2 regions of the Clostridium pabulibutyricum genome follow, and region 1 is predicted to be linked to the other one. Evidence: predicted binding sites of a transcription regulator. Region 1 holds the regulator's gene; the other holds the start of a gene.
The links. Region 1 encodes CtsR, which represses protease genes until heat stress. Its sites were predicted from a motif close to AAGGTCAANNAAGGTCAAAT; they were not measured.
Positions count from the first base shown of each region.

Region 2: a site for CtsR is predicted at 6,428-6,447, ahead of clpB (ATP-dependent chaperone ClpB). Genes of this name have one in related genera too.

Region 1 is NZ_JBZAYZ010000024.1:1,824-17,888, reverse strand. Features, by position in the region: partial or broken rRNA gene AC4CVH_RS15855 (23S ribosomal RNA) at 1-2,110, shown strand, start outside; rRNA gene rrf (5S ribosomal RNA) at 2,173-2,289, shown strand; tRNA gene AC4CVH_RS15845 (tRNA-Asn) at 2,297-2,371, shown strand; gene AC4CVH_RS15840 (CtsR family transcriptional regulator) at 2,640-3,104, shown strand; gene AC4CVH_RS15835 (UvrB/UvrC motif-containing protein) at 3,148-3,702, shown strand; gene AC4CVH_RS15830 (protein arginine kinase) at 3,699-4,739, shown strand; gene AC4CVH_RS15825 (ATP-dependent Clp protease ATP-binding subunit) at 4,760-7,201, shown strand; gene radA (DNA repair protein RadA) at 7,335-8,693, shown strand; gene disA (DNA integrity scanning diadenylate cyclase DisA) at 8,709-9,782, shown strand; gene AC4CVH_RS15810 (DUF1573 domain-containing protein) at 9,809-10,213, opposite strand; gene AC4CVH_RS15805 (PIN/TRAM domain-containing protein) at 10,522-11,628, shown strand; gene ispD (2-C-methyl-D-erythritol 4-phosphate cytidylyltransferase) at 11,630-12,325, shown strand; gene cysS (cysteine--tRNA ligase) at 12,510-13,907, shown strand; gene AC4CVH_RS15790 (Mini-ribonuclease 3) at 13,908-14,324, shown strand; gene rlmB (23S rRNA (guanosine(2251)-2'-O)-methyltransferase RlmB) at 14,368-15,129, shown strand; gene AC4CVH_RS15780 (NYN domain-containing protein) at 15,126-15,638, shown strand; gene sigH (RNA polymerase sporulation sigma factor SigH) at 15,681-16,065, shown strand, end outside.
Region 2 is NZ_JBZAYZ010000004.1:157,145-174,598, reverse strand. Features, by position in the region: gene AC4CVH_RS07270 (type 1 glutamine amidotransferase) at 1-506, shown strand, start outside; gene AC4CVH_RS07265 (polysaccharide deacetylase family protein) at 536-1,303, opposite strand; gene AC4CVH_RS07260 (acetyl-CoA hydrolase/transferase family protein) at 1,470-2,771, opposite strand; gene AC4CVH_RS07255 (DUF2178 domain-containing protein) at 3,013-3,429, opposite strand; gene AC4CVH_RS07250 (helix-turn-helix transcriptional regulator) at 3,416-3,646, opposite strand; gene clpB (ATP-dependent chaperone ClpB) at 3,793-6,384, opposite strand; gene AC4CVH_RS07240 (helix-turn-helix domain-containing protein) at 6,586-7,884, opposite strand; gene AC4CVH_RS07235 (hypothetical protein) at 8,100-8,249, opposite strand; gene AC4CVH_RS07230 (ribonuclease H1 domain-containing protein) at 8,345-9,106, opposite strand; gene AC4CVH_RS07225 (YkvA family protein) at 9,134-10,054, opposite strand; gene AC4CVH_RS07220 (ATP-dependent metallopeptidase FtsH/Yme1/Tma family protein) at 10,264-11,997, shown strand; gene AC4CVH_RS07215 (rhomboid family intramembrane serine protease) at 12,036-13,037, opposite strand; gene AC4CVH_RS07210 (HD-GYP domain-containing protein) at 13,052-14,095, opposite strand; gene AC4CVH_RS07205 (hypothetical protein) at 14,203-14,523, shown strand; gene AC4CVH_RS07200 (Fur family transcriptional regulator) at 14,526-14,960, opposite strand; gene AC4CVH_RS07195 (YhgE/Pip family protein) at 15,033-17,454, opposite strand, start outside.

The DNA of each region.
Region 1 (16,065 bases):
GAAAAACCATGGGATGAGCTGTGGATAGCGGAGAAATTCCAATCGAACTCGGAGATAGCTGGTTCTCCTCGAAATAGCTTTAGGGCTAGCGTCGTGAATGAGTAGTGGAGGTAGAGCACTGAATGGGATAGGGGCTGACAACAGTTACCGAACCCTATCAAACTCCGAATGCCATATACTTGAATCACGGCAGTCAGACTGCGAATGATAAGGTCCGTAGTCAAAAGGGAAACAGCCCAGATCATCAGCTAAGGTCCCAAAGTGTAAGTTAAGTGGAAAAGGATGTGGGATTTCTAAGACAACTAGGATGTTGGCTCAGAAGCAGCCACTCATTTAAAGAGTGCGTAACAGCTCACTAGTCAAGAGGTCCTGCGCCGAAAATGTCCGGGGCTAAAACTTACCACCGAAGCTATGGACCCGAAAGGGTGGTAGAGGAGCATCCTGTACGGATTGAAGCAGCACCGGAAGGAGTTGTGGACTGTACAGGAGAGAGTATGCTGGCATAAGTAGCGAGAAATAAGTGAGAATCTTATTGGTCGAAGACCTAAGGTTTCCTGGGGAAGGTTCGTCCGCCCAGGGTTAGTCGGGACCTAAGCCGAGGCCGAAAGGCGTAGGCGATGGACAATCGGTTGATATTCCGATACCGCAGTCATGCGTTTGACAGATGGGATGACGCAGAAGGATAGGATGTGCACACTGTTGGATGTGTGTCTAAGCACTGAGGCAGGTAGAGCTGGAAAATCCGCTCTATCAATGCTGGGGTGTTACAGGGATCCAATTTTGGAGAAGTATCCGATTTCACGCTGCCAAGAAAAGTCTCTATGGAGCAGGGCTGCGCCCGTACCGCAAACCGACACAGGTAGGTGAGGAGAGAATCCTAAGACCATCGGAAGAATTGTTGTTAAGGAACTAGGCAAATTAACTCCGTAACTTAGGGATAAGGAGTGCCCCGAAAGGGGCCGCAGAGAATAGGCTCAAGCAACTGTTTATCAAAAACACAGGTCTCTGCTAAAGCGAAAGCTGAAGTATAGGGGCTGACGCCTGCCCGGTGCTGGAAGGTTAAGGGGAATACTAAGCCGCAAGGCGAAGGTATGAACTTAAGCCCCAGTAAACGGCGGCCGTAACTATAACGGTCCTAAGGTAGCGAAATTCCTTGTCGGGTAAGTTCCGACCCGCACGAATGGCGTAATGATTTGAGCACTGTCTCGACAACAAATCCGGCGAAATTGTAGTGCAAGTGAAGATGCTTGCTACCCGCGATTGGACGGAAAGACCCCGTAGAGCTTTACTGCAGTTTAGCATTGAGTTTCGGTATTGTCTGTACAGGATAGGTGGGAGGCATGGAAACCAGGGCGCTAGCCTTGGCGGAGCCATCCTTGGGATACCACCCTGACAGTACTGGAATTCTAACCGGCGGCCATCACCTGGTCACGGGACATTGTTAGGCAGGCAGTTTGACTGGGGCGGTCGCCTCCAAAAGAGTAACGGAGGCGCCCAAAGGTTCCCTCAGAAGGGTCGGAAATCCTTCGAAGAGCGCAAAGGCATAAGGGAGCCTGACTGCGACACATACAGGTGGAGCAGGGACGAAAGTCGGGCTTAGTGATCCGGTGGTACCTCGTGGGAGGGCCATCGCTCAACGGATAAAAGCTACCTCGGGGATAACAGGCTGATCTCCCCCAAGAGTCCACATCGACGGGGAGGTTTGGCACCTCGATGTCGGCTCGTCGCATCCTGGGGCTGAAGTAGGTCCCAAGGGTTGGGCTGTTCGCCCATTAAAGCGGCACGCGAGCTGGGTTCAGAACGTCGTGAGACAGTTCGGTCCCTATCCGTCGCGGGCGCAGGAAATTTGAGAGGAGCTGTCCTTAGTACGAGAGGACCGGGATGGACTGACCTCTGGTGCACCAGTTGCTCCGCCAGGAGCACAGCTGGGTAGCTATGTCGGGAAGGGATAAACGCTGAAAGCATCTAAGTGTGAAGCCCACCTCAAGATTAGATTTCCCACAGCGTAAGCTGGTAAGACCCCTTGAAGAACACGAGGTTGATAGGTCAGAGGTGTAAGCATGGTGACATGTTAAGCTGACTGATACTAATAGGTCGAGGGCTTGACCAAATAAATTATGATACTGCTGTGCAATTTTCAGGGAATAGAATGATCCCTTGAAAACTACATAATCTGGCGGCAATGACGTGAAGGCAACACCCTTTCCCATTCCGAACAGGCAGGTTAAGCTTCATAGTGCCGAAAGTACTGCAGGGGAGGCCTTGTGGGAGGATAGGTAACCGCCAGGTAAGTTGTTCCGTGGTAGCTCAATGGTTGAGCATTCGGCTGTTAACCGAAGGGTTGGAGGTTCGAGCCCTCTCCACGGAGCCATTTTTATTTTTTGAATTTATAAAGCAGACTTAAACAGTCTGCTTTTTATATTGATTAAAATTCCTAAATATGTTAATATTGGAATGTTAAGTAATACAAATCGTATAAGTGAGAAAATAAAAGGAAGAAGCAGATATAAGCATTATTGAACAGTAAAATATAGAATTTAACTTTATATAAAGGTTGAATAAAATAAGATAAAATAATATTATTTATTTAAAGTCAAAGAAAGTCAAAGTAATATTGCTATAACTAAGAAGGTGATATAGTGGCAAGATTATCTGATATAATAGAATCTTTTATAAAACAGATGATGGAAGAAAGTGAAGAATCTCGATTGGAAATAAGGAGAAATCAGCTGGCAAATCATTTTAGCTGTGCCCCTTCTCAAATAAATTATGTTTTAACTACAAGATTTACTGTTGATAAAGGATATTATGTTGAGAGTAGAAGAGGTGGCGGCGGCTGTATAATTATAAGAAGGGTAGTTTGCAATAGCAACAGAAACTTGCTTGATATTATATTTGAGAAAATAGGTGACAGTATAACATACAATGTTGCTGTTCAGATTATAGATGGTTTGGATGAAGCTGGTATTATTACAAGCAGAGAAGCCGGTATTTTAAAGGTGGTTGTAAATGATAGGACTTTCAGTGAATTTGTTGACAATAAAAATAAACTTAGAGCATCTATTCTTAAATCGGCTATAGTAGTTGTTTTTAATGAGAGTTAAAAATATATGAGATTTTTTACAAATGTTGTGGAGGTGATTAGTTATGTTGTGCGATAGATGTAAAAAAAATGAAGCTACCGTTCATATAACCAAAATAGTGAATGGTATTAAGCAGGAAATTAACTTATGTGAGAAATGTGCAATGGAAAATGGAGAGTTGAGTTTTGTGCCACAGATAAATTTTGCGTCTCCATTTAGTTTTCAAAATATTTTAAGTGGAATTATGGATTATATGAATGCCCCTAATGAGACTGCTGCAAGTTTTGACATAACATGTAAAAATTGTGGGACTTCATATAGGGAATTCAAAAAAACCGGTCTTGTCGGATGCAGTGAATGCTATAAAGAGTTTTCAAAAATACTTAAGCCTGTAATTAAGAGAGTTCAGGCCAATCTTGAGCACACTGGAAAAATACCGAAAAGGTCTGGTGAAAAGATTATAAATAGGAGAAATCTTATGAAGCTCAAACAGGATCTTCAAAAGGCTATTGCTCTTGAAGAATATGAGAAAGCTGCACAAATTAGGGATAAGATAAAAGAACTTCAAAGTGGTGATTACAATGATGACACTATGAAGGGCAAGGGGGAAGAATCATGAATGACTGGTTGACATCATCAAATGAAAACAATGAAGATCTGGTTATAAGTACAAGAGTTAGACTTGCCAGAAATTTGGCTAAGGTACCGTTTCCCCATAAATTAAGTGAACAAAAAGGCAGGGATGTAGTTTCACTTGTGGAAAAAGCTTTTTACGAAAATACAGATGAAAAAGATGCTTTTACAAGCAATCATCTCTGGAACGAAAATGAGAATAAAAGAAAAATGTTTCTTGAGAAGCATCTTATAAGTAAGAATCTCATAGAAAATAGCAACAAGGGATCTTTTATACTTAATAATGATAAAACCATAAGTATAATGATTAATGAAGAAGATCATATAAGAATTCAATGTATAACGGCAGGATTTAATCTTGAAGATGTTTATGAGTCAAGTGATACAATAGATAATATTCTGGAGGAAAATCTTGAATATGCTTTTGATGAAAGACTTGGCTATCTTACAGCTTGCCCAACAAACTTGGGAACGGGATTCAGGGCGTCTGTAATGCTGCATCTTCCAGCAATCTCTTTAACCAATCAGATAAATGGACTTTTAAATGCACTTAGCCAGGTTGGAATGACGATACGTGGATTGTATGGAGAAGGGTCAAAAGCTTTGGGCAATGTTTATCAAATTTCGAATCAAGTGACGCTTGGGCGTAGTGAAGAAGAAATAATGAGCAATCTCAAGGCACTTGTAAATCAAACGATCAATCAGGAAAAGTCTTGTAGAGAAAGTCTGATTAAGAGTTCAAAATATGAGCTTCAAGACAGGATATTCAGAGCACTTGCAATTTTGAGGTATTCGGTACTTTTAAATCTGAATGAATGTTTAAAACTTTTATCTTATGTAAGATTAGGTGTGGAAATGGGAATAATTAAAGATGTAAGTAAGCCTGTGTTGAATAGTCTGCTTGTGGAAATACAACCGGCTACCATACAACAAAATCATGATACGATTTTATCGAGTAGGGATTTGAATTTTAATAGAGCTGAATTAGTAAGAAAAAAGTTGTCTCAAAATACAGCTGAATAAAAAGGAGGGTGAATGATATTATGATGTTTGGTAGATTTACTGAAAGAGCGCAGAAAGTTATTATATATGCTCAAGAAGAGGCACAATCACTTAAACATGGATACGTTGGAACAGAGCATATACTTCTTGGAATATTGAGAGAAGAAGGAATATCAAAAACTTTGCTTAATAATATGAACATTACTGCTGACAATGTAAAATCACTTATAGAAGAGTATGAGGGAAGAGGTGAAATAGAATTATACAATAACGAAATACCTCTTACCCCGAGAACCAAGAGACTGCTCGAGTTAAGTTTGTTTGAGGCTAGAAATTTGAATCACAATTATATAAGTCCTGAACATATATTGCTTGCATTGATAAGAGAAGCTGAAGGAGTAGCTTTTACAATCCTCAATAATCTTGGTGCGGATTTTAATAAATTAAGAAAAGAGCTTGTAAATTCATTATCCGGAGAACAATCCACAAATACAGGCAACAGTAAAAAGGGTTCTGGAGAACCAACTCCAACTCTTGACCAGTTTGGACGTGATCTGACTGACATGGCAAGAGAAGGAAAACTTGATCCTGTAATAGGAAGGGATAAAGAAACTCAGAGGGTACTTGAGATATTAAGTAGAAGAACAAAAAATAATCCTTGCCTTATAGGGGATCCTGGAGTTGGTAAAACTGCCATTGCCGAAGGACTTGCTCAAAAAATAGTTTCATCGAACATACCTGAGCTTTTAATGGGAAAAAGAGTTGTAACGCTTGATCTTTCTTCTATGATTGCGGGATCTAAATATAGAGGAGAGTTTGAAGAAAGACTCAAGAAGGTAATGGAGGAAATCAGGAAGTCTGGAAATGTAATACTGTTTATAGATGAAATCCATACTATAATTGGAGCAGGAGCGGCAGAAGGTGCCATTGATGCTTCCAACATATTAAAACCAGCTCTTGCAAGAGGAGAAATACAGTGCATAGGTGCAACAACCATAGATGAATACAGAAAATACATTGAAAAGGATGCTGCTCTTGAGAGAAGATTCCAACCAATAATGGTAGGCGAGCCTACCAAGGAAGAAGCAGTTCTTATATTGAAAGGACTTAGAGATAAGTATGAGGCTCACCACAGGGTCAAGATAACCGATGCGGCAATTGATTCAGCTGTAAATTTGTCGGACAGATATATTACAGATAGATATTTGCCGGATAAAGCCATAGACCTAATTGATGAAGCATGTGCAAAAATCAGAATACAGAATTTAATTGCTCCACCTGATTTGAAGAAGATACAGGAAGAGCTTGAAAAGATAACAAAAGAGAAAGAAGATTCAATAAGAGTTCAGGATTTTGAAAAAGCAGCTAAACTTAGAGATCAGGAAAAGACATTAAAAGACAAACTTCAGGGAATGAAGACCAACTGGAAAACCGAGAAGGAAGTATCGAATTTGAAGGTTACTCCTGATCATATTGCATCGGTAGTATCGCAGTGGACCAATATACCTGTTGAGAAGCTAACGGAGAAAGAATCCCAGAAGCTTTTGAAGCTGGAGAGTATACTTCACAAAAGGGTGATAGGACAGGATGAGGCTGTAAAATCAATATCACGAGCTGTGAGAAGGGCAAGGGTTGGACTTAAAGATCCAAATAGGCCTATTGGTTCATTTATTTTCCTTGGACCTACGGGTGTAGGAAAAACGGAGCTTTCAAAGGCACTTGCAGAAGTAATGTTTGGCGATGAAAGCAATATGATAAGAATAGATATGTCAGAATATATGGAGAAGCATACTGTATCAAGGCTTATAGGATCACCACCAGGATATGTGGGATATGATGAAGGTGGTCAGCTTACTGAAAAGGTAAGAAGGAATCCATATTCCGTAGTACTCTTTGATGAAATAGAAAAAGCACATCCTGAAGTTTTTAATATACTTCTTCAAATACTTGAAGATGGAAGGCTTACAGATGGCAAGGGAAAAACGGTAAACTTCAAAAATACCATAGTTATAATGACATCCAATGTGGGAGCTTCGACTATAAAAAAACAGAAGCTTGTAGGTTTTTCAGCAGGTGATTCTGAAAAGAAGCAGGAAGATGAATATGAGCGTATGAAAGAAAACATAATGGAAGAATTGAAGAGCTCATTCAGACCTGAATTTCTAAATAGAATTGATGATATTATAGTATTTAGAAAACTTGGAGAAGAAGATTTGAAAAAGATAGTAAAGCTAATGCTTAAAGAGGTTTCTTCAAGATTAAAGGCTCAAAACATTCAAATCGATTTTACAGAAGGTGCCCAGGAACTTTTAACAAAAGAAGGTTTTGATATAAATTATGGAGCAAGACCGCTTAGGCGTGCCATTACAAAAACAGTTGAAGACAGACTTTCGGAAGAAATGCTCAAAGGAAATATAAAAAGAGGAGATAAAGTCAAGGTAAGTTCCAATGAAGATGATCTTGAATTTAATAAAGTAGAGTAATTTCAGTGATGCCCCCGTACGTTTATAGTAGGGGGCATCACTGATAATTATGTGGACAAAAAAATCATCAAATCTTAACAATTTTATGCTTATTATTAATGTATAATTGTTTTTGTATAGAGGAGGTAATGCAGTGGCTAAAATTAAAACTGTATTTGTATGTCAGAATTGCGGTTATGAATCTTTGAAATGGATAGGAAAATGTCCTAATTGCAGTGAATGGAACAGTATGGTTGAGGAAACCAAGACTTCCGTTAAAAAAGGTAAAGCAATTGATGCTGTGAATATTAATGAACCAAGAAAGATAAATACTATAAAATCAAGTGAGCATGAAAGAATGGATACGGGAATAGAGGAACTCAACAGAGTGCTTGGGGGGGGCATTGTAACGGGATCTTTGACCCTTATATCGGGAGCTCCCGGAATAGGAAAATCTACGCTGCTTCTTCAAACAGCCAATAATATTGCATCTAAGTATGGAAAGGTACTTTATATCTCTGGAGAGGAATCTGAAGAACAGATCAAAATGAGAGGGGATAGGCTGGGAGCTAATTGTGAAAATATATATGTGCTTTCTGAAACAAATCTTGATGTAATAGAAAGGAATATAGAAAAAACAAATCCTAAATTTGTTATAATAGATTCAATACAAACTTTGTTTAAGGATGATATTGGGTCTGCACCTGGAAGTGTATCTCAAGTTAGAGAAAGTTCAAACGATATTATGCGTATAGGTAAAACTAAGGTTATAGCATTTTTTATAGTTGCTCATATTACCAAACAAGGTCAGCTTGCAGGACCAAGGGTACTTGAGCACATGGTAGATACCGTCCTTTTTTTTGAGGGAGAAAGAAATGAAGAATTTAGAATACTTAGAACAATAAAAAATAGATTTGGAACTACAAGTGAAATTGGAGTATTCGAGATGAGAGAAAGTGGACTCTGCGAGATATCAAATCCATCAAGAGCTTTTCTGGAAGAAACGAATTTACAGCAGGAAGGATCAACTATTATTGGAATAATGGAGGGAACTAGGCCCATACTTATAGAGGTTCAAGCTCTTGTAAGCCAGACCAAGGCTGTAATCCCAAGAAGAACTGCAGTAGGTGTTGACAATTCAAGATTAAGTCTCATTTTGGCCGTCCTTGAAAAAAAGCTCAAGATACCATTTTATAATTCAGATGTTTATGTGAATGTAGTTGGAGGACTTGAGGTAGATGGAACATACGGAGATCTCGGCATTGCACTTTCTTTAATATCTAGTGCAAAGTCGATAAGCCTGAAGCCGGAAAAGTTGCTTGTTGTTGGTGAAATTGGACTTACGGGAGAGGTACGACCTGTATCATTTTGTGATAGAATTATAAGTGAAGCTGGAAAGATGGGTTTTACAAATGTATTGATACCGGACAGAAATAAGGAAAAAATACATAGCAATAAGTTGAATGTTATGGGTGTGTCTTCCCTTAAAGATGCATTAAATAAAGTCTTTTGATTTAAGGTGATAATTGTGAGAGTAGAAAAAAATAAGGAATTAAAAAGCATATTGAAATTACTTGCTCCGGGAACTCAGCTCAGAGAAGGATTGGAGAATATACTCAGGGCGAAGACGGGTGGATTGCTGTTGCTTGGAAACAGTGATCAGATATTGAAAATTGTAGATGGAGGATTTGCAATAGATTCAGATTACAGCCCGTCCTATGTCTATGAGCTGGCCAAGATGGATGGTGCAATAGTTTTAAGTACGGATTTGAAAAAGATATTATATGCAAATGCCCAGCTTATTCCAGATTCGGGAACTCCGACTTTTGAAACTGGAACAAGGCATAGAACTGCAGACAGGGTTGCAAAACAGACAGGTTCAATAGTGATTGCAATTTCACAGAGAAGAAACATAATAACAGTATACAAAGGCTATATAAAATATGTACTTAGAGACAGCAGTATAATACTTGCAAGAGCCAATCAGGCACTGCAAACCCTTGAAAAGTATGTTTCCGTATTGGAGCGAATCGTAAACAATTTAAATATACTGGAATTTCAGGACTTGGTTACGCTTTTTGATGTTATGACGGCAATTCAGAGAACAGAGATGGTAATGAGGATAGTATCTGAAATTGAAATATATATATGTGAGCTTGGAAATGAAGGAAGGCTTATATCAATGCAGCTCAACGAACTTATAAAAAATATTGAGCAGGATGGAATATGGATGATAAGGGACTATTGCCAGAAAGACATCAACTATGAGGAAATATATAAGCATATACAGGCAATGAGTTCTGATGAACTTTTAAATCTTGATTGCATTGCAAAAGCTTTGGGATATACTGGGGTACCGCTTATGGATACTTTAATTTCGCCAAGAGGTTATAGAATGCTCGACAAGATACCTAGGATACCTACTAATGTAATAGAAAATCTCGTAAAGAATTTTAAAGAGTTAAAGGGAGCCATGGAGGCATCTTATGAGGAACTTGACAATGTTGAGGGAATTGGAGAAGCTAGGGCGAGGGCCATAAAGAATGGCCTTAGAAGGTTGAGAGAACAGATTATTGTAGATAATAACTTTAGCACAAAATAATATATTTCATTATTTTGTGCTGCAGTTTATCTGAAAGAGTATTTTCCGAGAGTGGTTATTTTGTCATATTCTTTTAATAATATGTCGTATAAATTCAAGTCTAATGAATTGCATAAGGAAGCAAGATAAAAGAGATTATTTCCTATTTCACTTGCAATTATTTCACGGCAATTATTACATAATTTACCCTTAAGATGAGTTTTCAAGCAGTTTTCGAGTGAATTTATGTCAATATTTTCTTTTTCATAAGGAAGCTGCTGTTTTTCTGCGGAAATTTTTATACATCCACAGTTGGTAACGGATTTTGCTATTGATCTATTTATTCTTGCATTGGATTCTTGAAGTTTGGTTATTATATCTAAAATACTCTTATGTCTCAATAAGGATTCGTTAACAACATCTTGAAAATTGTCAAAGATTATATCTTTCATTTGATTCAACTCCTTGTTTATAGTTAACATACTTTATATATCAATTATAATTTTTATTAGATAATTTTGTCAATGAATTACAGCTCATTTAAAATATATGATAAACCAATAATTGATTGATGAACAGGGGGCATTAATAAAAGTTTTGAACGGATATGTAAGGTAAATATGATTAAAATACGGAAATTTAGTAAATAATTTATTAAATAAATGGAGTCTTATTGAAAAAAGACTGTTGTTAATATATATTAGATATTAACAACAGGGAATTATTAGGTTTTTATAAATTTGATAAGGAGGTGAGTCTATTGTTAAAAAAAATATTGAGAGGACTTTTTACAATAATAGGCTTGATAATTGGATATTTGTTTGGAGAAGCTGTGATAAACAGCCACTATTTTGTTAAAATGGGTTATTTGAGTAACGGGCCCATAGGAAAAATGCTTTTTTTAATTATAGTAAGTGTAATTTTTGGAATAATATTATTTTTAATATCTCCATGGATTAATGTACTTATAATGAAAACCATGGATTACATTGAAAAAAGTCTTCAAAAACTTCCTGCTGTAGAGATTTTGATTGGTTTCATAGGTGCACTTCTTGGACTTTTAATATCGGCAATTTTTGTAAATCTACTTGCCAAAATACCGGTAGTAGGAACATTGCTGGCGGTATTGGTAGCTATACTGATGGCAGCATTGGGAGTAAATTTGGCCATAAAGAAAAAAGATGAACTTATAAGTCTTTTCAGCAATATTTCAATTAGAAGGTCTCAGGGAGTTAAGGACAAGAAATCAAAAGGTGGAAACGGCGGTTTGTGTCCTAAGGTGCTTGATACGTCTGTTATAATTGACGGAAGGATATTTGATATATGTCAGACTGGGTTTATAGAGGGACCACTTGTAATTCCAAATTTTGTGCTGGCGGAACTTAGGCATATAGCGGATTCATCAGATAGTTTGAAGAGAACCAGAGGTAGAAGAGGACTTGATGTACTCAATAAAATACAGAAAGAACTTAGTATAGAAGTTAGAAAATATGAAAAAGATTTTCCTGATATAAAAGAAGTTGACAGCAAACTTTTGAAGCTTTCTCAGGTACTTAATGGAAAAGTAATTACGAATGATTATAATTTAAACAAGGTAGCAGAGTTTCAAGGTGTTCCTGTGCTTAATATAAATGAACTTGCCAATGCAGTAAAACCTGTAGTCCTTCCCGGAGAAGAAATGAAGGTTCAGATAATAAAGGATGGAAAAGAGTCAGGACAGGGGATAGCGTATCTTGATGATGGTACGATGATAGTAATAGAAGGAGGCAAAAAATATATAGGTAATACGAAAGATGTAGTTGTAACTTCCGTATTGCAGACAGCTGCTGGCAGAATGATATTTGCTAAACAAAAAGAGGAGTTTTGATATGGAAGGTAATTATGCTATTATAGTGGCTGCAGGCAAAGGAACACGAATGCATGCAGGCATTAACAAGCAGCTTATTGATATATATGGAAAGCCGCTGCTTTATTATTCTATAGAAGCTTTTTCCAGAAGCAGCTTAATTGATGGGATAATATTGGTTTGTGCGAAAGAGGAAATGGAATATTGCAGGAATAATATAATTGGAAAATATGATTTCAAAAAAGTTATTGATATTGTGGAAGGCGGAACCAGACGTCAAGACTCGGTTTTAAACGGACTTCGAGCATTAAAGACATTTGATTGTAATGTGGTGCTTATACATGATGGGGCTAGACCATTTGTATCTGATAGAATAATAGAGGATGGAGTGAAATTTGCCAGAATTTACGGTTCGTGTGCATGTGCGGCAAAGGTCAAGGATACAATAAAAATAAAAAGTGCAGATGGTTTTTCTGCCGATACACTTGACAGGGAAAAACTAGTTTCAGTTCAAACACCTCAGTGTTTTCTTTATGATCTCATATTGGAATGCCATGAGAAGGTATCAAGTGAAAATTTCAGTGTTACGGATGATACAATGGTGGCTGAACATTATGGAAAGAAAGTTTATTTGTATGATGGAAGTTATGATAACATAAAAATAACTACTCCGGATGATTTAAAAATTGCAAAAATAATAGTTGGAAGTTTAAGTTAGAAGTAGTTTCAATTCCCTTGTTTTATAATAATATATATAAGACAGGGGAATTGATTTAATCGGGTGAAAAATTAAGTGAAAACAACAGAAATATTACGTAATATATGACAAATATGATAAAATGAATAATGATTATTAATTTAGGCATGATGAATATAAAATTAAATAAGGAGTGCAAACATTTATGAAAATTTATAATACTATGTCCAAAAGAAAAGAGGAATTTATACCACTGCGGCCTGGTGAAGTAAGTATGTATGTTTGTGGACCTACGGTATACAATTTTTTTCATATAGGGAATGCAAGGACTTTTGTTGTTTTTGATACTGTAAGAAGGTATTTTGAATATAGAGGATATAAAGTCAAATATATACAAAATTTTACTGATATTGATGATAAAATGATAAAAAGAGCAAATGAAGAAGGAGTTACTGTACAGGAACTGGGAAGCAGATTTATAAATGAATATTATAAGGATGCGGACTCGCTTAATATAGAAAGAGCTACTGCAAACCCACGAGCTACTGAGTATATTGAACAGATAATTTCATTTGTCAAAGATCTCATTGACAGAGAATATGCATATGAAATTGACGGGGATGTATATTTTAGAACAAAGAAGTTCAAGGAGTACGGTAAACTTTCAGGACAAAATATAGAAGATCTTCAGGCTGGTGCAAGAATAGAGGTAGATACACGAAAGAAGGATCCCATGGATTTCGCGGTATGGAAATCTCAAAAGGCGGGAGAACCTGCATGGAAGAGTCCATGGGGAATGGGAAGACCAGGATGGCATATAGAGTGTTCGTGCATGGTGTATAATCTGCTTGGTGATACTATAGACATTCATGCAGGAGGATCCGATTTGGAGTTTCCACATCATGAAAACGAAATTGCACAAAGTGAGAGTAGAACAGGAAAAACCTTTGCAAAGTATTGGATGCATTCTGCTTTTGTAAATGTGAATAATCAAAAGATGTCTAAATCACTTAACAATTTTTTTACAGCAAGAGAAATACTTGATAAATATGAACCTGATGTAATTAGAATGTTCATGCTTTCAGGGCATTATAGGACACAAATAAATTTTAGCCTTGAGCTTTTAGACTCATCCAAGTCTGCATTGGATAGATTATACAATTCAATAACCAATATGGAAAACTTTCTTGAAGAGACACAAGCAGATGAAATGGATGATGAAGAGAGGAAGTATCAGAAAAAACTGCTCTCATATAAAGATAAATATATGGAGAAAATGGATGATGATTTTAATACAGCAGATGCAATATCTGTGATATTTGACCTGATAAAAGATGTAAATATAAATGTGAATAACAAGTCATCTAAGGATTTGATAAAATATTGTATTGATCTTGTTAGAGAACTTGGTGGACCGCTTGGCATCCTTCAGAAATCAAAAAAAGGAAGCATAGAAGAAGATATTGAAGGCATGATAGAGCAAAGGCAAAAGGCAAGAAGTGCAAAAAACTGGGCACTTGCAGACAAAATAAGAGATGAACTTAAAGCAGAAGGTATAGTACTTGAGGATACTTCTGATGGGGTTAGATGGAAGAGGATATAAATGGAAAACAGATATTTATTTGAAGAGAAATTTACTGAAGAAGAGGCAAGGGAATTAAATCCACTCGTACTCGCTTTTGTTGGTGATGCCGTATATGAAGTTTTTGTGAGAACGTATTTAGTTGATAAAAATAGGAACATGAATGTTCACAAACTTCATGTATTGGCAATACAGTTTGTTAAAGCACATTCCCAAAGTGAGATTTTAAAAAGGATTTATGACAAGTTATCGGAAGACGAACTATATTTTTTTAAAAGGGGAAGAAATGCAAAGTCAGGAAGCATACCTAAAAATGCAGATGTACAGGAATACAGATTTGCCACGGGGCTTGAATCACTGATTGGGTATCTGTATCTTACAAAAAAGTCGGAAAGGTTGGAATACCTTTTGAATATTATGATATCTTTTAAAATATGAATTTGGAGTATTTAAAAGAAAGTGGGAGTTGAAGTTTTACAGTATGGAAGATAAGTTTGCTGAAAATATAATAGAGGGCAGAAATTCTGTAATTGAGGTGCTTAAGTCAAATAAGACAGTGGAGGAACTTTTAGTATCAAACGGGGAACTCACGGGATCTATAAATAAAATACTGCACCTTGCAAAAGACAAGAATGTAGTTGTAAAAAGGGTTGACAAAAAGAAACTTGATAAGATTTCATATACTGGAGCACATCAGGGTGTAATTGCGAAAGTGAGTTCATATAAATATTACAGCCTTGAACAAATTATTGATTATGCGTCGCAGAAAAATGAAAAGCCATTTTTAATAATACTTGATGAAATAGAGGATCCTCATAATTTTGGTGCCATAATAAGAACTGCGGAAGTTTGTGGAGCTCATGGTATTATAATTCCCAAAAGAAGAAACATTGGAGTTACTCCAACAGTATACAAATCTTCTGCAGGGGCGGCTGAATATATGAAAATATGTAAAGTTGGAAATTTGAATTCAACTATTGAAACCCTGAAAAAGCTCGGCATTTGGATATATGGTGCCGACATGGACGGCAAAGATTACTGTTTTAATACAGATTTTAAAGGCGGGGCTGCTCTTGTAATAGGAAGTGAAGGCAGAGGAATTTCAAGACTCATAAAGGAAAAGTGCGATGTACTTGTTAAAATTCCTATGATGGGAAAAATAACTTCATTGAATGCTTCAGTGGCAGGGGGAATAATAATGTATGAAATTTTAAAACAAAGAATAAAAGGACATGAAAATTGAGAATCATTTTTGTTGATGGATATAATGTTATAAATAGCTGGCCTGAGCTAAAGAAGAAAAAAGAATATAGTTTTGAGAGTGCAAGGCAGGGTCTTATTGATTCCATGGCAAATTATGCAGCGTTTAAAGGATACAGGATAGTTATAATCTTTGATGCACAGTTTGTACAAGGAAGTATGGAAAATCGGGAGGCCATTAGTGAAAATGTAGATACTGTTTTCACTAAAGAAGGTGAAACAGCGGATGCATATATAGAAAAATGTGTTAATGATATAGGACGCAGAAATGAGGTGTTTGTTGTCACTTCCGATAGACTTGAGCAGGAACTTGTTTTTCAAAGAGGGGCGGTTAGAATGTCATCTTTGGAATTTCACAAGGAAGTCAAATCCATAGGCAATAGAATCAGTAACACCATAAAAACAAGTTATTCAGATAGAAAACATACTTTAGAAGATAGAATTGACAAGAATATACTAGATAAACTTGAAAAAATTAGAAGAAACCGTTAAAATCTATTGACTGACAATTTATTTGTAATGTATAATCAACGTATGGTCTATATTTGTTTTGGAGGGGATATTTTGGAAAATAGGGGTTATGTTGGGAAAGTTTCCTCCTTTAAAGAAAAATCAGATGAGGAAGTAGTGGTTGAGGCAAAAAAGGGGGATACAAGAGCTCAGGAATATTTAATAAACAAGTACGAGAATTTTGTAAAGTCAAAGTCAAAATCATATTTTCTAATTGGAGCAGACAAAGAGGACATATATCAGGAAGGTATGATTGGGCTGTACAAGGCTATAAGAGATTTCAAAGCTGACAAATTGTCGTCTTTTAAAGCTTTTGCAGAACTATGCATTACACGGCAGATAATTACTGCAATAAAAACGGCTACAAGGCAAAAACATATTCCGCTTAATACATATATTTCGTTGAATA
Region 2 (17,454 bases), on a different contig from region 1:
AAAAAGACGGAATAATGAAGTATATTGAACAGAACAGAGTGTTTTTATCAATATGCGGAGGATATCAGCTTCTTGGTAAATACTACACCACTCCACAGGGCAAAAAACTTGCCGGGCTTGGAGTAATAGACATATATACTGAAGGCGGTGAAAAACGATTTATCGGAAACACCGTAATACGAAATGATCAGTTTGGAGAAACCTATGTTGGATTCGAAAACCATTCCGGGAGAACTTATATCGGGAACCTAAAACCTCTTGGAAAAGTATTAAAAGGCTATGGAAACAATGGCGAAGATGGTTATGAAGGATGTATATACAAAAACTGTTTTGGAACTTATTTTCACGGTTCGCTGCTTTCCAAAAACCCAGAACTCTCCGACAGATTTTTAAAACTGTCCCTTATGCAAAAATATAAAAAAGATATAGAACTTAAACCTCTGGATGACAGTTTGGAGATAAATGCCAAAAAATTCATTGTGAAAAGAGAACTGAATACTAAATAGAACTATGAAAACTTTAAAATATTTTCAATTTATCTGTTTATTATACCCATATTTATCATGGCAGACTCATCACTTTTGCTTATGTTGTCAAAAGTTTTGAATACAAAACCCTGTTCCTTAAGCGAATCTATGATATATGGAAGAGCCTCCACGGTAGTTGTCTTGTAGTATGAATCATGCATGAGAACTACCGCTATTCTTTTATTTGCACAGCCTTGTATAACATTGTTTTTTATATAATCGGCGCTTACATATTTTGCATCAGCATCTCCTGAAACCACATTCCAGTCGACATACTTCAATCCTCGTTTTTTTAAATTATATTTAATTCTGTCAAGGCTTGCAACATCAACAGTCATATTATCCGATCCTCCTGGCATTCTAACAAAATCCACAGGCTCCTGTGAAATCATATTTTTTATGACTTCCCTGCACATTTCAAAATCTCTAAGGTAAGAATTCAAGTTTCTGTACATCTCTTTATACACATGTGAATATGTATGTACTCCTATACTCATCCCGCTGTCACTTATCTTTTTCAGCGTAGAAAAATTCTGTTTGCAGTTACTTCCAATCACAAAAAAAGTTGCCTTTACATTTTTCTTGTTTAGAATATCTATAATCCTTCCCGTATTATTTGGAGAAGGTCCATCGTCAAAAGTAAGGAACACCTCTCTTGGAACCCTAAAGTTATTTGCAGCCTTAACCCTGCATTTTAAAATACCTTGGCTTGCAGAAATAATTGCTATAAAAAAAATTAAAAAAACACATGAACCTTGTAAAACAGATTTCTTCATAATGACACCTTCCTAGTTTATTTACTTATAATTAGGATGTACATATTGTCATAATTTATGATTTGAAATAAAACAAATACACCGGAACAGTTTTCCATTCCGATGTATAAACAGGTTTTAATATATATAACAGTACTTCATTTAAAAATACTTTTGAGAAAGCTGATCAATATTTGCATCCAAATCTTTTTTCGAATTCAGCTGCAAGATCATCCCTGAATTTAGGATGTGCTATATTTATAAGTTCTCTCGCCCTTTCCTGAAGTGTTTTTCCTCTAAGCTGTGCTATACCATATTCAGTTATTACATACTCTGCATCATTTCTTGAAGTGGTTACAGCTGCTCCTTTGTTCAGGAACGGTACTATTCTTGAAACTTTTCCATGAGCTGCAGTAGATGGTATTGCAATAATTGCCTTTCCATCCGGTGCCATACTTGCTCCTCTTGTAAAATCAATTTGTCCACCCACACCACTTATCTGCTTTAGTCCTATACTTTCGGAACATATTTGTCCCATAAGATCTATCTCAACACATGAATTTATACAAACCATCTTAGAGTTTTTCATAATAACCTGTGGGCTGTTTACATAATCTACAGGATATGATTCAACCATAGGATTGTTATCTATAAAATCATACAACTTCTTTGTTCCCATAAGAAATGTTACAACTATTTTTCCAGGATGAAGACTTTTCTTTTTATTTGTAATTACACCTGCTTCAACAAGCTCTGCAACTCCATCGGATATCATCTCTGAATGTATTCCAAGATCCTTCTTGTCTTTCAAAAACAAAAGCACTGCATCAGGTATTGCCCCAATTCCAAGCTGAAGTGTTGAACCATCTTCTATAAGAGATGCACAATAGCTTCCGATTTTCTTTTCAACATCACCTATTTTCGAAGGCTGCAGTTCAGTTACAGGCCTTGAACTTTCAACTATATAATCAATATCAGAAATATTTATAAAGCAATCACCCATAACTCTAGGCATATTCTCATTTACCTCGGCAATAACAAGTTTTGCACACTCTGCTCCTGCATGTATATAGTCATTTGATACACCAAAACTGCAGAATCCATGTTCATCCGGCTTGCTAACTTCTATAAGTGCTACATCAACCGGAACATATCCCTTCTTGAAAAGTCTTGGTATTTCACTGAAAAATACTGGAATAAATCCGGCTCTTCCTGAATTTACAGCCTCACTGGTACCTTTGCCTGTAAAAAATGAATTATCATGTATGTACTTTTCTACTCCTTCTTCAGTATATGGAGTTTCACCTTTAGGAATCATATGATACATTTCAATACCCTTATACTTTTCTTTATTTTTAACCAATGCCTGTAAAAGCACCTGAGGCTCAGCACACGCATGTCCAAATACTACCTTATCTCCCGATTTTATATGAGACACTGCCTCATCTGCACTGACAACTTTACTTTTATAGAGTTTATCAAAATTCATAGAAACCAATCATCCTTTCAAATCAAAATTATATGTTCAAGTTTGTTAAAAAAACTACAATTGTTTGCAAACAAACTCTTTTATTTTCTAATATTTAATTAACTATAATTTTATTATACTATGAATATTTATTCAAAGCTAATAATTTTCTATTTCCGTCAAAATATTATAATTTAAAAGCTATTATTGTCAAAATAATAAATATATCTTACAATAACTTTATAATGCTATTGTCCACATATCACATATGCCTTTCGTAATAAATAGAAGAAAAAATATCTGAAAACATCATAATAGAAAAAGAAAATCCCAATCCAGCTCCAATCCCTATAATAGAGTCTTCATTCAACTTTGCTCCTGTAATTACAAATAAAAGCATCAAAACAAAACATACGTTCTCTGATATATGGAAAGCTTTATTCGTTGATATAACGGAGATAAGCTTGTTTCTTTCATCTGATTCTTCAATTTGTGCTTCTCTTAATGCTTCTTTGTTTATACTGGTATATATTTCACCTATACCTATTATTAACATTAAAACACTCAAAATAACACTTTTAATACGAAATCCTTTTAAAAATTGAAGTGTTATTAAAGTTACTCCTAAAAGTATAGATACTACTCCATAAGTAAACTTTTTTCTCTCATAAATTCTCATGTTTTTTATCCTCCAATTCCTTATTTTCTTTCAAACAGCACAAATCTTCTACAGTTGTTTCAAATACCTCAGCCATTCTATATGCCAGCATAAGTGATGGGCTGTACTTTCCTTTCTCAATAGAAATAATAGTCCTTGAAGAAACATAAACCAAATCAGCCAACTGCTGCTGGGTCATATTAACTTTATTTCTTAATTCTTTCACTTTCGTTTTCATAATGTCTCCCTCTCTTTATGAAGTTTGCTTCACAAGAAGTTAACTTCATATTACTATATTATATTATATATGTCAATCATACTAATACTAAAAATATAAAAGAGGCTGCCGCACTAAAAAGAATTAGTACAGCAACCCTTAGCAAATTAATTTATTTGAAATCTTCCATCTTTAAAATCAACATTTATTTGAGATCCATCATGTATTGAACCCGCTATAATTTTCTTTGCTATGGAAGTTTCAAGCGTATTTTCTATATACCTTTTTAAAGGCCTTGCTCCATAAACAGGATCATATCCCTCTTTTGCCATAGTATCCTTTGCCGAATTACTTATATTGATTGATATATTTTTATCTTTGAGTCTTTTCTTTATATCTTCTATAAATATGTCTATTATTCTCTTTATTTCCTCTGTACTCAAAGGTTTAAACATTATTATATCATCAAGTCTGTTTAAAAATTCAGGTTTGAATCTTGATTTCATTTCATTCATTACCTTGGCTTTTACAGACTGCTCCACTGTATTATCATTTTTATTGTCGAGAAGATGGCTGCTTCCTATGTTGGATGTCATAATTATAATACAGTTTTTGAAATCTATAACTTTTCCCTGATTATCCGTAAGTCTTCCATCGTCAAGTATCTGAAGAAATATATTGAACACATCATCATGAGCCTTTTCTATTTCGTCAAACAATATTACACTGTATGGTTTTCTCCTAACTGCTTCTGTAAGCTGTCCTCCCTCTTCGTATCCTACATATCCCGGAGGAGCTCCAATAAGCCTTGAAACTGAATATTTTTCCATATACTCCGACATATCTATTCTTATCATATTCTCCTCGCTGTCAAAAAGAGTTCTTGCCAGGGTTTTTGCAAGTTCTGTCTTTCCAACCCCTGTAGGTCCGAGAAATATAAACGATCCTACCGGCCTTTTCGGATCTTTCATTCCTGCCCTCGCCCTCAAAACCGCATTAGAAACTGCTTTGACAGCCTCATTCTGGCCTATTACCCTGTTTGAAAGTTCATCCTCAAGCTTCATTAACTTCTGTCTTTCACCTTCAACAAGCCTCGACACAGGTATTCCGGTCCATTTTGAAACTATATCTGAAATCTCCTTTTCTGTAACTTCCTCTTTAAGCATTGAATTATCATCATCCTGCTTTATGAGCTTTTCCTTTTCTCCGATTTCCTTTTCAAGCTGCGGCAGTATACCATATCTCAATTCTGCAACTTTGTTCAAGTCATACTCTCTTTCAGCCTTTTCCATCTGCCCTTTTGTGTCATCAAGTTTTTTCTTGAGATCCCTGACTTCAGTTATCATTCCTTTTTCCTTTTCATATTTTGAAGTCAGCTGTTTATCTTTTTCCTGAAGGTTTCCAAGTTCCTTTTCTATATATTCCAGCCTGTTCCTTGAGGATTCGTCTTGTTCCTTAGAAAGCGCCTCTTTCTCAATCTTAAGCTGGAAAACTTTTCTTTTTACATCATCCATTTCAGTAGGCATGCTGTCAATTTCCGTCCTTATCATGGCACATGCCTCATCTATAAGGTCTATTGCCTTGTCTGGAAGATATCTGTCACTTATATATCTATCTGAAAGTTTTGCTGCTGCAACTATTGCAGAATCATGTATCCTTATACCATGGTATATTTCAAACTTCTCCTTCAGTCCTCTCAGTATGGAAATTGCATCTTCAACCGACGGCTCATCTATAATTACAGGCTGAAATCTTCTTTCAAGTGCCTTGTCTTTTTCGATATATTTTCTGTACTCGTCAAATGTAGTTGCACCGATACAGTGAAGTTCTCCTCTTGCAAGCATTGGTTTTATAAGATTTCCAGCATCCATGGACCCTTCTGTTTTACCTGCACCCACTATGTTGTGAATTTCATCTATGAAAAGTATTATTTTTCCTTCGCTTCTTTCAACTTCTTTAAGTACTGCCTTAAGCCTCTCTTCAAATTCACCCCTGAACTTTGCACCTGCAATAAGTGCACCAAGGTCAAGTGAAAATATTATTTTATCTTTTAGTCCATCCGGAATATCTCCACTTACAATTCTTCCCGCAAGTCCTTCAATTATTGCGGTTTTTCCAACTCCCGGCTCACCGATAAGCACAGGATTATTCTTTGTTCTCCTAGAAAGTATTCTTACAACACGCCTTATCTCGTCATCCCTGCCTATTACAGGATCAAGCTTGTGTTTTTTTGCCTCTTCCACAAGATTTCTGCCGTATTTCACAAGTGCCTCGTAAGTACCTTCAGGGTCCTGGCTGTCTACCGTCTGATTTCCCCTTATCTTTGAAAGTACTTCAAGAAAGTTCTTTTTGGACACATTAAACTTTTTAAGGATGGAATCCACATCGCCTGAATGTATTTCCATAATTGCAAGCATTACGTGCTCTACACTTATATACATATCTTTGAAATCACCGGCTATTTTTTCAGCCTTTACAAGAACTTCTTCAAATCTCCTGGTGGCATAAACAGAAGACGACTGTGCACCTTCCCCCATTACTTTTGGCATTCTGTTCAGAACATTTTCTGTTTCTTTTACAATTTGATCAATATCTATGCCCATCTTTTGATATATATTTGGAATGAGCCCATCTTTTTCTGAAACAAGCGCTGAAAACAGATGAATTACATCCACCTGCTGATGCTGATGCCTCACAGCTGTGAGCTGAGCTTCATTTAATGACTGCTGAACCTTTAAAGTAAGCTTATCTATATTCATGTTGATACCTCCTAATACTTTATTCCAACTAAGATCTGTTTAACTTTGACTTTCTTTGACTTTATATAGATAATATTATTATATAAGATTTTATTCAACTCTCATATAATAACATTCATATTGATTTCTCACCAAAAAACCATTTTAAATATAAAAAGCTTTATCTGTCTCAACATTACAATAAATACGGCTCAAATTTCATCAATTCTTCTTCTCAACTTTTTTGAATAAATCAACGCCCTCATTTAAATACTTTGAAGCCTCAGCATACCTGTCTGTTTCAATATAAAGTTTTCCAAGCATAATCGATATTTGTGCAGCCTTCTTTACAAGATTCATGTCTTTGGCATATCTAAGAGCCATGAATAAAGTATTTTCCGCATCCTTTTTATTTTTCTCAAGCATTTCAATCTTGTATTTTAAAAGGAAATATTCAATCATTCCATCTTTATTTCTACCTTCAACAAATGAAAATATCTGTCGGAGCGTATTTTGGGCATTAACTGTATCATTCATCTTTATATAATTTTTACACATATTCTCAAGTGTATACACTACATCCGGATCTTTCATTTTATCCATCAAATCCCGTGACTTGTTCAAATGCACAAAAGATTCTTCCATGTTGTCAAACTGATAGAACAAGTTGCCAAGGTTATTTTCAATTTTTGCCATACTTCTGATATCTTTTATATCCTTATATACAGAAAGAGCTTTTTTTGAATATCTGACCGCATTGTCAAGTTCACCTTTTTTATTGTATTCCTCTGCTATAAGAAGAAGCGTCTTTGCATATTGATTTTTATTTTCCGTTTTTATAAACTTCTTCTTTGCAAGATACGAATAATTCATGGCTTTTTTTATATTATCAAGCTTAAAATATATAAATGCTATATAATAATATATTTTCCCTATAAGGAACTCTTCATTAATATTATTTTCATTATATACAGTTTCAGCTTGTCTAAAATAACCCATGGAAGAATCATAGGATTTTATTTTTACATTTATATATCCAAGTCCCATAAAAGTTTTAATAATTTCCATAAAATTGTTATTCTTTATAAAAATAACATTAGCTGATAAAAACAACTGCTGTGCAGACGAATATTCGTCCTTAATTATACAAATTTTACTTGATAAATACATGTTTTTTGCTTTTTCATATTCGAGATTATATTTATCTGCATAATACGTTGCGTACTCAATGTATTTTTGGGCTTGTACTAAATTTCCTTGAACGATATAAGACTCAGATATATTTTCAAAATAATTACAACTCTTACTGGCTTGAGTTTTTTCAGATTCCATAAGATATTCAACTGACATTCCGAGTTTTTCTGAAAGATATTCAAGTAAATCCATACTTGGATTCGACTTTCCGGATTCCACAAGACTTATTTGTCCTGGAGTTACCCTGTCTCCTGCGACGTCTTTCAATGTCATACCAAGCCCTTTTCTTCTCTTTTTGATTTTTTCTCCGAGCGAAAGTATTTCCATATATCATTCTTCCTTCGATATAAATTTTTAGAATTGCTATGATGTAAAAATACGTCATGAAACAATACAATATTATCTAATTAATGAATCAACCAATAATTTATTCATTTTATTATAGCATAATTTATATAATATAATATAATATGTCAATAAATTAATATCTGGCTGTTTTATGAAAATCTTTATGAAATAACAGCCAGATACATTTTTTTATATTACTTCATCCAATCTGCTGCGCTGTGAGCCATATTTTTCATAATTTTAGAGGTTTTTCTCATTTTCTTTCCAGTGGATTTTTTAGTATGCATCATCACTGCAACTGTACTTCCAACTATAATACCTGCCAAAAATTTACCATGAATCATAATAAGTCGCTGTAGATTTAGTACAGCTTTCAACTCCTTTCAAATTAAGATATTTGTGCTCTTGAATTATGTTGTGTAAATTTGAGGTTTTTATGCTAGTCTGCAATAACTATATTGTCTTTATAATTTCCCGCAAGGCTTTCAATCTTGAGTTTTGTATCCAAATCCACTACTTCAAGTTTATTTTTTCGAATCCACTTTTCAACAACTTTTTTTGATTCTATTTCACAGGCCTCTTTTGCCATTTCATCTGCGATATCATTAAATAAATCTCCAGAGTGTCCGGAAACTTTTGAAAATTTTATATCAAGTCCCGAATCCATAAATTTTTTCATTTTATTATAATACTCAACAGAAGAAACACTTTTTCTTTCCCAAGCGCCAGTTACATGATTTGCCACACCTGCATAATCATGCAGTATGACTATATGTTTTTCATTATTTTTAAAGCTGTATTCTGCAGCTTTCACAGCAGCTTCAAGTTCTCCTGCAACTTGTCTTATAGATTTTTTTTTGCTGTCCTTAGAAACTCCATTCTCAACATACTGTACTATATTATTTTTCACTGCAACAAAAGCATAAGCATATCTTTCCGTGGAAATATTAAAGCTTCCATCTACATATATATTCAAAAACTTTGAATCACCAAATAAAACCTGCCCATTCTCCATTGTGTTTTCATTTCCTGAAATATATTCTTCTGCAAGACACCTGCTTTGAAAACTTTTATATTCGGCACCTTTAGCTCCGTGTACATAAAGAAGACATTCCGCCCATGTGTCTACAATCTTATTTTTTACACTCTCGTTTTTTTTAAAATCATAACCCTTTCTTATTGCATAAAATTTCTTTTTCATGAATTAAAACAAGTCTCCCTTCCCAAATTAAACCTTTTTCCTTAAAATGCTTGATATCTTGCTGAAATTGCCGGCTCCAACTATTTCAGACATATACTTCACTGCATTCTTCGCAATTATGAATATGTCGCTGCTTCCGCTCCAATTATCAAGAAGAACCTCCTCCGGAATCTTGTCTATAACCATGTTAAGTGCAATAAATGCCACAGCCGCATCATCCATTTGACCAAGTACAGGTATAAAACCAGGTATCAAATCTATTGGGCTTATTATATATATCATTGCATTTACAATTAATATTTTTATTTTTGCACTCACACGTTTGTCTCTAAAAAGTTTCCAGAAAAGAACAACTATATCCGGAATAATCAATATATACTCTGCAACTTTGGCATATTTGTCAGGCATTTTAGCTTCAGTCTTCTTTCTAAATTTCTCATACCACTCAAGCATAAAAGACGGATACTTTTTTTCATCATCATCAAAATGCGGACCTTCTTTGTCTTTGTTATATATTATGTTTTCCACATTAATCTGAACTTTTCCCTCACTTGCCTCTATTCCCGTCACATTAAAATCAAATTTTGGTACAATTGTTTTTAATTTATCAAGTTCAACATTTACAGTATCTCCGTCGACATTTACGCCAAACTTTTCAAAGTTTTTTAACTTGTTTTTAACAACCTTGTTCTTTATGATATTAAATATTCCAAATTTATATATCTTAAGCTTATATACTTTTAAATTGACTACATTGCCGTGAACATTTCCAATTCCAATTCTAGCTTCAAAACTTATAGAAAGCTTCTTTTCATATCTTCCCTTTACAATTATGACTTCATCAAGAAACACACTGTCTATACGAAGCCCCTCCACATGCAGATACTCATCTAAAAGTTCAAGTATATCCTTCTCTTTTAGAATTATACTGGCAGATGATACCTTCATTCTGCATTCTCCTCTCAATGTTTATATGTAAAGTATACATTAAACCAAAATTTCTGCAACTTTCAGTTCACAAATACCCATATTACAATTATATCCTAAACTTGAATCAATTACTTTAGCAAATTTTATGATTTTGATTAGACTAATATCCACACATGTTATATCATAGTTACATAAAATTCAAAAAAATATGAATAGCAGGTGATCCGATGAAAAAACTCAAATACAGATCTTTCATGCTCCCGCTTGTCATAATAGCAATATGCATTCTATCACTGTCAATTTCAAAATATAAAAACGGCGGAGCCATAGAAAATTCCTATTTAACCTTCAAAAGTTACATTCACGAAAACAGAGTGTCAAAAGTATACATTTTAAACTCGGAAAAAATAAAATTCACACTTAATGACGGCAGCATCCACGAAACTGACAACCCTGGCAGCAGTGATTTCAAAGAAAGTTTATTAAATAAAAACATAAATGTACTAGAAGGCTATCCTGAAAGCAACCTCGAAAAATATTCCATGGCAGCTCTTATAGCATGCCTGATATGGATGGCTGCATCGTACCTTAAATCCGGGAAATTTAAATCGAAACGTTCTCTTGCAATAGATTCCCTTGATGCTTCAAAAGTCTCCTGTCCTGATTTCACATTTGATAGCATGGCAGGAAATGATGAAGCAAAAGAAAGTGTCAAAGATGTAGTTGATTTTCTAAAAAATCCGGATAAATACACAGCCTACGGAGCAAGAATACCCCGTGGAATTATACTCTACGGTGAACCTGGAACAGGAAAGACTCTTCTTGCAAAAGCAGTTGCCGGTGAAGCAGATGTACCGTTTTATGCAGTATCGGGTTCAGACTTCGTTCAAGTATATGTGGGTGTAGGTGCCAGTCGTATAAGGCAACTTTTTAAAAAAGCACGAGCAAACAAAAAAGAAAAATCCATAATATTCATAGATGAAATAGATGCCATAGGGAAAAGAAGACAGGGAAGCGGCGCTTCAGGTTCCGACGAGAGAGACCAGACTTTAAATGCCCTGCTTACAGAAATGTCAGGCTTCAACGGCAATTCACGCATAGTGGTAATGGCTGCCACAAACAGGCTTGATACTCTTGATCCAGCTCTCCTTAGACCTGGAAGATTTGACAGACACATTGAAGTTACACTGCCGGATATAGCTGCAAGGGAAAAAATAATAAAGCTTCACCTAAAAGACAAACCGTGTTCAAACATAAGTATAAAAGAATGGGCCAGAAAAACCTCATATTTTTCAGGTGCCAAAATAGAAAGCCTAATAAATGAAGCTGCCATAACAGCCTGTAAGGAAAACAGCAAAACAATTGAAGATGCTCACATAGACAGAGCCTTTTCAATAATCCTTGCAGGATATGAAAAGAAAAACCACAGCTATATAAAAGAAATTGACAGAAAAATCACAGCCTACCATGAAATGGGACATGCTATAGTTTCGTTAAAAATGCTTCCGGAAGAAAAAGTGTCAAAAATAACAATCATCCCAAGCACAAAAGGTGCCGGAGGATATACTATGAGCATACCCGAGGACAGACTATACCACAGCAGATCATACCTTGTGAAGAAAATGATGTCTCTCTTGGGAGGCAGAGCTGCAGAGGAACTGATATTCGGAGCGGAATATATAACAACAGGTGCCCACAATGATCTGAAAAAATGTACAAGTATAGCATATAATATGGTTACAAGATATGGAATGGGAGAAACTCTCGGGCTTCTAAACATGGATGAACTCGCAGAACTAAACATAAGTCAAGATAAAATAATAGTAGAATGCAAAAAAATTGTAAATCAAATCTACAAGGAAACCAAGGAGATACTGGAAAAAAGCCGTGATATCCTTGAAAGCAAATCGAAACTTCTCCTTGAAAAAGAAACTTTGCATGAAAACGACATTGCATTTTAAAACTATAAATAAAAGACAGCCTTTAAAGATTAATTTCCCTAGGCTGTCTTTTTTAAATTCAAAACAAGCGAAATTAAAATTCCTCCCACAAGCCCTCCTATATGTCCAAAATTATCTATGTTTGATGCTGAAAATCCAATTAACAGATTAATTATTATTACTGAACCTATATTGTACACATATTCTCTATTTATACCTTTCTTCATCTTCAATCCAAAAACAAGTGCCGCACCAAATAATCCAAATATTGCTCCAGATGCACCGATTGACATACTTGGGGAAAAAATATAACTAAAAACCGACGCTAAAATCCCCGAAAAAAGGTATATAAAAGCATATCTCATGGAGCCGTATATCCTTTCAATAAAAGGTCCTACTGCAAACAGTGCATACATGTTGAATGCAATATGCATAATACCTCCATGCAAAAACATACATGAAACAAGCCTGTAATACTCACCAGATGATATAAGATAGTCCACCTTTGCACCCATAGCAACAAGTACATTTGAATCTATAGTAAAAAAATGTTTTGACAATATTGCACTTATTAAAAAAACTATTATATTTACGGCTATTAAAAAATATGTAAATTTGGCACTGCTTAGATTTATCTTGCCGGAATTTGTACTGCGCCTAAAGCTTTTTTCTGTACAGTCACAAATTTTATAAAAAATATCATCTGATACCTGAACTGAAGAAATTATTTGTTTAGAATTCAAATCCACTAAAATTAATCCACAATGTGGATAACTTATGTTCATAACAACAGACTGATCATTTTTTTTTCTGTATGCCATAACTATTACAATTTGTATACTCCTAAAACTGTATTTTTCCAACAGATCAGAATATATTTTTTCAAAATCTATTCTCTGATACACACCAGGAGCTGAAAAAAACACTGCCTCAATACCGCCATTGCCACACCTTCTTGAAAGTCCCCAAGTACTTACAAGTCCTTCTGCCTTCTGCTCTATTATGTTATATCCATAAATTCTATACATATTATGTACAAATTTCTTTATATATTCTTTCATTAAATTCCTCTGAGTCAAGCCATACTTGAAATTACAATTGAATGTTTATCCAAAAGATCTATTTCATGATAGTCATTTTCTCTTTGAAAACACCTTACAACAGGCCTGTCTGGAAATCCCTTGTTTTGTCTTATTACATATCCATCCTCACTATTTGAAAGAATTACATGAGCTCCAAGAGGATAAATTGAAAATGTATCTTTAAAATTTACGACATATTCCATATCAAAGGCACTTCCACTTCCTGAAAGCACAAGTTCGTATGCATCGTTCAGACTGAACTTTTTTCTATAAACCCTGTCATTGCTTACTGCATCATATACATCACATATACTGACGATTCTCGCAAATTTACTTATCTGACTGCCTTCAAGCCTGAATGGATATCCACATCCGTCAAACCTTTCATGGTGCTGTGCAACTATTTTTATTATACAGTCCGAAATGGAATATATCTTTTTTAAAATTTCCACTCCATATACAGGATGCTTTTTTATTTCTGAAAACTCTTCATCTGTAAGTTTTGTTCTTTTGTTTAATATCTCGATGGGAACCATGGTTTTTCCTATATCATGAAGAACTGCCCCCATACCAAGTTCCTCCAGACTGTTTCTGTCAATTCCAACTGTCATTCCAAGAAAAGACGCCATAATACATGTATCAATCGAATGTACAAAAGTATAATTGTCATAAGTCTGAATATCATAAAGACTTTTATTCACATCGCCCATTTCAACTATATAATCTATCATATCTCCAACAGTTTTTATCGACTCCCTAAAGTCCCTCATATTTCCCCCTGATAAGCTTGGAAATATTTTGGAAATGCTCTTCATTGCTGTCTGTTTGAGCTCCGTAAGTTTTTCATCTTCTACATCAACATCGTCAAGCCTTTCATCTTCAAGATATACATATAATACACCAAGTTCCTTAAGCTTATTTATATAAACGTCATTTAGCTTTATTCCAGAGCGAAGAAGTATCTGTCCTTCTCTTGTAAATATACTTTTTCCAAGAATAAAATCATCTTTCACATTATCTATAAATTCCAGTCTCATCGCATCACCCCAATAACTTGTAAAATAATTTATTTCCAAATATTTACTTATGACGAATTTAACGTTATTATTATAATGTAAAGCAACCTACTTATAAGGAGGATATCATGAAAAGAATTACATACATATCAATATCGATATTACTGCTATGTGCTGTCTGCCTTTATGGATATAACAGAAGCAAATACAGAGATTTAAATTACACATTGAATAAATACTTCACCACAGGCATTTTCAATAAATACAAAATGTACACAATAGGCACAAAAAATCTCTATTTTTCAGACGGAAATACATCTTTCTTCAAAATAAGCGGAACTTCATGTAAATATCCGTATGACAAGGTAAATTATATCGTATCTGTTCAAAAGAATTCAAGTGGAATATGGAAAATTAAAAGAATATATACAAATTCAGACAGGGAATAACACTATTTTGGTTTTGAAAGTTTATCTCTACATTGGCTGCATATTCCATTAAATCTCAAATTGAGATTTTCGTCTACAAGTATAAAACCTGTCTTGCTTTTTATTACTTCCTCTATCTCCTGCATTGGACAATCTATTTCCACTTGCTTGTGGCAGAATTTGCACTGAACTATATGTTTATGATGTTTTTTCAATATTGCATATGTAGCCTTGTTAATTCCAATATCAAATTTTTTTATTATCCTCTTTTTTTCAAAAAGCTCCAAAGTTCTATAAATAGTCGACATATCAATATTTATATCTTTCTCTTCGAACTCTTTGAATATATCATCCGCAGATATGGAACTATCGCTAGAAGAAAGGATTTTAAGTATACTTATTCTTGATTTTGTAACTTTTATGCCGCAGTTCCTCAAATACTGTCTTAAATCTTCCATAAGATCACCCCAAATTAAATGACAAAATAATTTCGGTTCATAACTACATTATATATCAAAAGAGGAACATTTTTAACTGCTCCTCTTCATTAACTTTTTAAATAAGTTGTCATTATCCTCTTTTTTTGGGTTTTTTTCAGTATCTGGTTCACTTTCTGAAAGTTCAACCATACTCAAATTCAAAGTATATTTATTAAAATATTTTTTCACTATGATTGTAAGTGTCAAAAATATTATCCAGAACATTGCAAGACACTTTATATCTTTAAACAGAACTGTATAATTTATACCCCATATTATCTCCCTAAGTGCTGAAACAGAATAATAAAATGGTAAAAATGGTCCTACAGTTTTAAAAACCGCTGGAAGCATCTCTCCAGGAAACGTTCCTCCTGAACTTGTAAGCTGAAGTATAAGGGCAATTATTGATATTACCCTTCCTATATCTCCAAATATAAATATAAAATTCTGCATTATAGCTATAAACACAAAGGACAGAAAAATATTAAAGGCAAAGTAAACTGGAACATTTGACGGTCTAAGTCCCAACAATATAATTGCAACGCTTAGAAATAATGCCTGCACAAGGCCTACAGTTGAATATGTTATATATTTTCCAAACGCTGCAGAACCTCTTCCGACTTTATCATTCTTATCGTTCATCGGCTTCTCTGTTATTATGAAGAACATCAACAGCGCTCCAACCCATAAACCAAGACTTATAAAATAAGGTGACAAACCTTCGCCATATCTATTTACAGTATAAAGATCATTTTCCTTCATCTTAAGCGGACTTGCAATAAAGTCTCCCATTTTTCCACTTCCAGAGACTAGCTTGCTTTTAAGCTGATCAGCTCCATCTGAAAGTTTTTCGTGAAGTGTATTGGTTCCATCATAAAGTTTTTGTACACCCTCTTCAAGAGCAGGTAACTTGTCCCTAAGTTTCTTTATTCCATCTCTCAATTCACTGGCTCCATCTGAAAGTTTGAAAATTCCATCTGAGAGTTCGGTTGAGCCATCTGAAAGTTTTTTAACTCCTGACTTCATATCGCCTGCACTGCCATTTAAAGTTCCAAGATTACTTGTAAGACTTTGAGAGCCATCCCTCAGCTTGAAAATTCCATCTGACAAACTTGAAGTCCCGTCTTTTAGCTTACCTACTCCTTCTTCAAGGTCGGGTACCTTCTCATTCAGTTCACCTATACCATCTTTTAATTCTCCTGAACCGTCATAAAGTTTTCTAACTCCTGATTTTAGATCAATACTTTTATCATACAATTCATCAAGTCCGTCATACAAATCTCCGGAACCATCATAAAGTTTTTTAATTCCAGTATTCAATTCATCAAGCGAATCTTCCGTTTCATTTATGTCAGACTTTATATCCTGAAGCAGATTTATTGTCGAAGAAATCTGATCCTGAATATTTTTTGCAGCCTGCTTTATGCTTTCGGGAAGATTTTGTGAACTTGAAAAAGGTTCCAGATCCTCTTTTATATCACCAAGTGTATTTATCGCCTCATCAATTTTCGATTGAATTTTTTCAAAATGAATATTATCGCTTGTTTGCATTTCCTGCAGTGCACTATCCAGCTGGCCAAGCAAAATGCCTGTATCCTTTAATGTTTTTTGAACATACTGCCTGTATTCACTACCCGATGTCCCCTGAGGAAGCGCATCAATCATTTTACCTATAAGCTCCACCTGATTTTCCATGCTCTTTACAAGCGGAATAACTGCTCCCGATATTTTTTTGCCTTCTGTAACTACCTTGTCCGTGATTTCATCCTGTTTTTTTGCAAGCTTATCCTTTAGTTCCGAAAGTCCATCACGTAACTGGCTGGAACCATCTTTAAGCTTACCCACACCGGAAACAAGATCCGGCATTTTGCCGTTTAGAGTTCCAAGTCCGTCTTCAAGTGTTGAAGAACCGTCATAGAGCTTGCTCACCCCTGATGCAAGATCCGGCATTTTGTCATACAGCTCTCCAACTCCATCATTAATCTTATCGCTTCCATCAAGTGCACTGCCAAGTTTGTCGGTAATTGTAGCAGAGCCTGTATAGAGCTTACCTACACCAGAAACAAGATCTGGCATTTTGCCGTTTAGAGTTCCAAGTCCGTTTTTTATCTGAAGTGCACCATCCGATGCATCGCCAAGCTTGTCTGCAAGTGTTGAAGATCCTTCAAACAGTTGTGACACTCCATCTGTGAGTGTCGGCATTTGATCTTTCATTTGTCCTATTCCATCTTTTATCTCTCCACTTCCAGAGGCTGCACTCTCCATGCCGCTCTTAAGTGTCTCCATACTGTCATATAATTTCACTCCTACATTCTTTGCTATATTCTCTCCGATTTCATCTTTTAATATTCCAGAAGCCTTGTCGGTTATTATTCCAACTACATAATTTTTCTTCTTGTTTGTAGAAAATACTAATTCAGGCTTTTTTATCGTGCCTTTTTCAACCTGTGACAGCCTATATGAAAAATTTCTG